Regions from separate parts of the Alkalihalobacterium sp. APHAB7 genome, predicted to be linked through region 1. Evidence: riboswitches for the same ligand, from Rfam matches in the RefSeq annotation. Region 1 holds a riboswitch; the other holds the start of a gene.
The links. Region 1 has a riboswitch for S-adenosylmethionine ahead of metK (methionine adenosyltransferase). Riboswitches for the same ligand answer to the same signal wherever they lie in the genome.

Region 1 (2,204 bases):
TGTGCAAATAAGTTGAAAAATTATGTGTCTATTTATAATGGGGTCTACTATATAGGAAGTTTCTTTATAGGTTTACATCTTTAAGCGTTTTTTATAGGTATCTAATTGTTAAGCCTGTTTATATAATTGTACCATTCTTATTCGAATTCTAACTTTAAAAAAAGTTACAATATCAATTTTAACAGCTCTTTTGAAATAAGGAAGCCAGGTGGACAAAAAATTAGGACACTAATAGTGCTGTACCCTTTTTTTTTATGTTGCATAGTATAGAAGGAAAAGGAGGGAGTGCAGTGGACAGTATTTCAATAATGGACCTTGCGACCGTTTCAGCTGTCGTTGCTGCATTAGTTACGGTTGTAGGAAATGCTTTTAATATTGATAAAAAGTATCGTGCATTGCTGGCGATCGGCGTAGCCTGTCTATTATGGTTTATTCCAAGAGAATGGGGAAACGAAGTGTTAGTTGCTTTGGTAATTGGGTTAACGGCAAGTGGTGTGTACAGTCAAGTCAAACCGAGAGATAACCAAAATGAATTATTAAAAATGCAAATGCGGGAAGAAATTAGAGAAGAGCAGGATCAACAACGGCAAAATCAGATGAATTTAAGTCAAAACCAAAACATGAGTTATTATCAAAATAGTAATCAACGTCAAAACCGTCTTCCAAACCAAAGCCAAAATGTAAATCAAAATGTAAATCAAAACCATAACCAAGATATAGATACTCCTTATTAAATCCATTTTTTTATTTTGTTTTTTTTCGACTTTTTAGATGTCAACTAGCAACTGTTGACATCTTTTGCTTTGTAAGTTATGATATGTCGCGAACGGATACTCTTATCCCGAGTCGGTGGAGGGACAGGCCCGAAGAAACCCAGCAACCAACACCAGTTAAAAAAGGTGAAAAGGTGCTAACCTGCAAAGCGAATGCTTTGAAAGATAAGAGGTTAAAGGTGATAAGTCTAACCCTTTTCCTCATGAGGAAAAGGGTTTTCATGACTATACATGTCTTAAATTTTACTCACAATGGTGAGGGAATGAGTGCCGTATCAATATTTAACACATTTTAAGGGGAAGCTACTAGTATAGGATTGTATTCACTCTAAAAGATGTGTAAAAGGAGGATACTGTTAGATGGTAGAAAAGAAAAGTCGTCGCTTATTCACTTCAGAATCAGTGACAGAAGGGCATCCAGATAAAATTTGTGACCAAATTTCGGATGCAATTTTAGATGCAATCTTAACAAATGATGCGAATGCACGTGTAGCTTGTGAAACTTCAGTAACTACAGGGTTAGTACTTGTAGCTGGTGAAATCACGACAAGTACATACGTTGATATTCCGAAGATCGTTCGTGAAACGGTTCAAAATATTGGTTACACGCGAGCGAAGTATGGTTTTGATTCTGAAACATGTGCAGTATTAACTTCAATCGATGAGCAATCAGCAGATATTGCTCAAGGGGTTAACCAAGCACTTGAAGCTCGTGAAGGCCAAATGTCAGATGAAGAAATTGAAGCAATCGGTGCAGGAGACCAAGGGTTAATGTTTGGTTACGCAGATAATGAAACGGAAGAATTAATGCCGCTTCCGATTTCTTTAGCACATAAATTAGCTCGTCGCCTAACAGAAGTACGTAAAGATGAAATTCTTCCTTATTTACGTCCCGATGGAAAAACGCAAGTAACAGTGGAATATGACGAGAATGGAAAGCCTGTACGTATTGATACAATTGTTATTTCGACTCAACATCACCCTGAAGTATCGTTAGAGCAAATTCAGCGTAATCTTAAAGAGTATGTCATTAAACCGGTAGTACCAGCTGAGTTAATTGATGACGAAACAAAATACTTCATTAATCCGACGGGGCGTTTCGTAATTGGTGGACCTCAAGGAGATGCTGGTTTAACAGGGCGTAAGATTATCGTTGACACGTATGGTGGTTATGCTCGTCATGGTGGGGGAGCATTCTCAGGTAAGGATCCAACAAAAGTTGACCGTTCTGGTGCATATGCTGCTCGCTATGTAGCTAAAAATATCGTCGCTGCTGGTTTGGCAGACCGTTGTGAAGTACAACTTGCTTATGCCATTGGTGTCGCACAACCAGTATCTATCGCTGTTGATACGTTTGGAACAGGCAAAGTATCAGAAGAAGTATTAGTCGTACTTGTTCGTAAACACTTTGACCTTCGTCCAGCTGGTATC
Region 2 (2,204 bases), on a different contig from region 1:
TGCATTAGGTGGTACGTTAAGTGATGTCTTACAGGCATTATTTTCGCTTAGTGCGTTGTGGAGTGTACGAATTACATTGCTCGTCGGGTCCATATTTTTCTTTACATCTCTCATTCCAATTATGAAGATTAACGAAGAAAGAAAACTTAAGACCGAAAAAACAGCAGCAAGTTCATTTAAAAATATCTTTAAAACACAAAAGTCCGGGCTTAAAATGATCGCTCTTTTTGCCATTGCGCAGTTAATTATTGGCTTTGGTTCCGGTCTTGTTATTCCGTATTTGAACATATATTTTACAGACCGCTTTGAAATTAGCAAATCACTTGTCGGTATTATCTTATCTTTAGGTCAAGCGATGACAGCCGTTGCGTTTATGATCGGTCCTGCTGTTGTAAAACGTTTTGGTGAAGTTCGTGCGGTAGTTATTTTACAATTAGCATCGTTACCTTTCCTTTTACTTACAGCTTATACAGAAAATTTATGGTTGGCCGTTATTGGTTTCCTTTTCCGTCAAGCCTTAATGAATGCCGGGAACCCTATTCAGATGTCACTAATGATGAGAAGTGTAGATGACTCGATTAAGGGGTTAGCGAACTCAGTTGGGCAAATGGTATTCCAGCTCGGTTGGGCAGTCATGGGGCCTGTTTCGATGACACTTGTTATGATGTACGGGGCGTATCACGGATATGCTATCGTTTTTACCATTACAGGTTGTTTATATTTGATTGGTTCGGTTTACTTTTATTTAGTATTTAGAAAAGTTAAATAATCATTTATTTAAAATCTATTGACAACAAAATTCGACACATGTTATTATTCTTTCATTGATTAAAGTAATTTAATAGCTGCAAGCTCTTATCTAGAGTGGTGGAGGGACTGGCCCGAAGAAACCCGGCAACCTTTGAAAACATGAATTGTGTTAAGAAAGGTGCTAAATCCTGCAAGGTGAAATGCCTTGAAAGATGAGAGAAAGGACACTAACATTGTGACTAAACCTTTCTGTTCATCTATGACGGGAAGGTTTTTTTTATTAGTCCCAGCAATTAAACTTTAACAATGACGTAAGAAGACGTAGTGTTGAAGGTTGTTGTCGGCATTAATACGAGTAAACAAATAGGAAAAATAGAGATAAATAACATAGGAGAGAGAAATAATTATTAGGAGGGCACCATGATTCATTTAAGTGGCATACGGAAACTGTTTAAAACGAAAGACGGCGTTGTTACAGCGGTCGACCGTGTAGATTTAGAAATTAAAGAAGGCGAAATATTTGGAATTATCGGTTATAGTGGTGCTGGAAAAAGTACGTTAATTCGTATGTTGAACAGTCTCGAACGCCCAACAGAAGGAACCGTTACCGTTGCAGGTAAAGAGCTTTCGTCGTTAAAAGGAAAGTCTCTACGTAAAGCAAGACAAGAAATTAGTATGATTTTTCAACACTTTAACTTATTGTGGTCGAGGACTGTTAGAGAAAATATTGGATTTCCTCTAGAGATTGCAGGTGTGCCAAAAGAAGAACGTCAAAAACGAGTCGATGAATTAATTAAACTTGTCGGTCTTGAAGGAAGAGGGGGATCGTATCCTTCTCAGCTCAGTGGTGGACAGAAGCAACGGGTTGGAATTGCTAGAGCGCTTGCGAACAATCCGAAAGTTCTCCTTTGTGATGAAGCAACTTCGGCATTAGACCCGAAAACAACCGATTCGATCCTAGAATTACTCGTAGATATCAATAAAAAACTTGGCTTAACGATCGTACTCATTACACACGAGATGCATGTCATTCGAAAGATTTGTCATCGTGTCGCTGTAATGGAAGCAGGTAAAGTCGTTGAGATGGGGCCTGTTCTGAATGTATTTAAAAACCCGCAAGCTGGAATTACAAAACAATTTGTAAAACAGGTAACAGATCCAGAGGAAACGAAGGACACGATCTCTCATATTATTGAAGATGAATCAGGAAAAGTCGTTCAATTAAGTTTTATAGGGGAAGAGACGGAAAAGCCCCTCATTACGAAAATCATTCGGAAGTTTGATATAGAAGTAAATATTCTACAAGGTAAAATTTCGCAGACGCAAGAAGGGGCATACGGAACACTGTTTATCCAGATTGATGGAGATGTCGTAGAAATTGATCGTGCGATTGCTTTCATTCGTGAAGAAGGAGTACAAGTGGAGGTGATCGATCATGTTTAATGAATGGTTTG

Region 2: linked by a shared signal. The riboswitch ahead of ACNSTQ_RS02030 (methionine ABC transporter ATP-binding protein) and the one ahead of metK (methionine adenosyltransferase) in region 1 are both predicted to bind S-adenosylmethionine.

Annotation. Positions count from the first base shown of each region.
Region 1 covers NZ_JBLWFS010000005.1:148,736-150,939, reverse strand. Annotated here, with positions in the region: gene ACNSTQ_RS07610 (hypothetical protein) at 291-734, shown strand; SAM riboswitch class I at 834-945, shown strand; gene metK (methionine adenosyltransferase) at 1,134-2,204, shown strand, end outside.
Region 2 covers NZ_JBLWFS010000001.1:466,931-469,134, forward strand. Annotated here, with positions in the region: gene ACNSTQ_RS02025 (MFS transporter) at 1-769, shown strand, start outside; SAM riboswitch class I at 853-969, shown strand; gene ACNSTQ_RS02030 (methionine ABC transporter ATP-binding protein) at 1,171-2,193, shown strand; gene ACNSTQ_RS02035 (methionine ABC transporter permease) at 2,186-2,204, shown strand, end outside.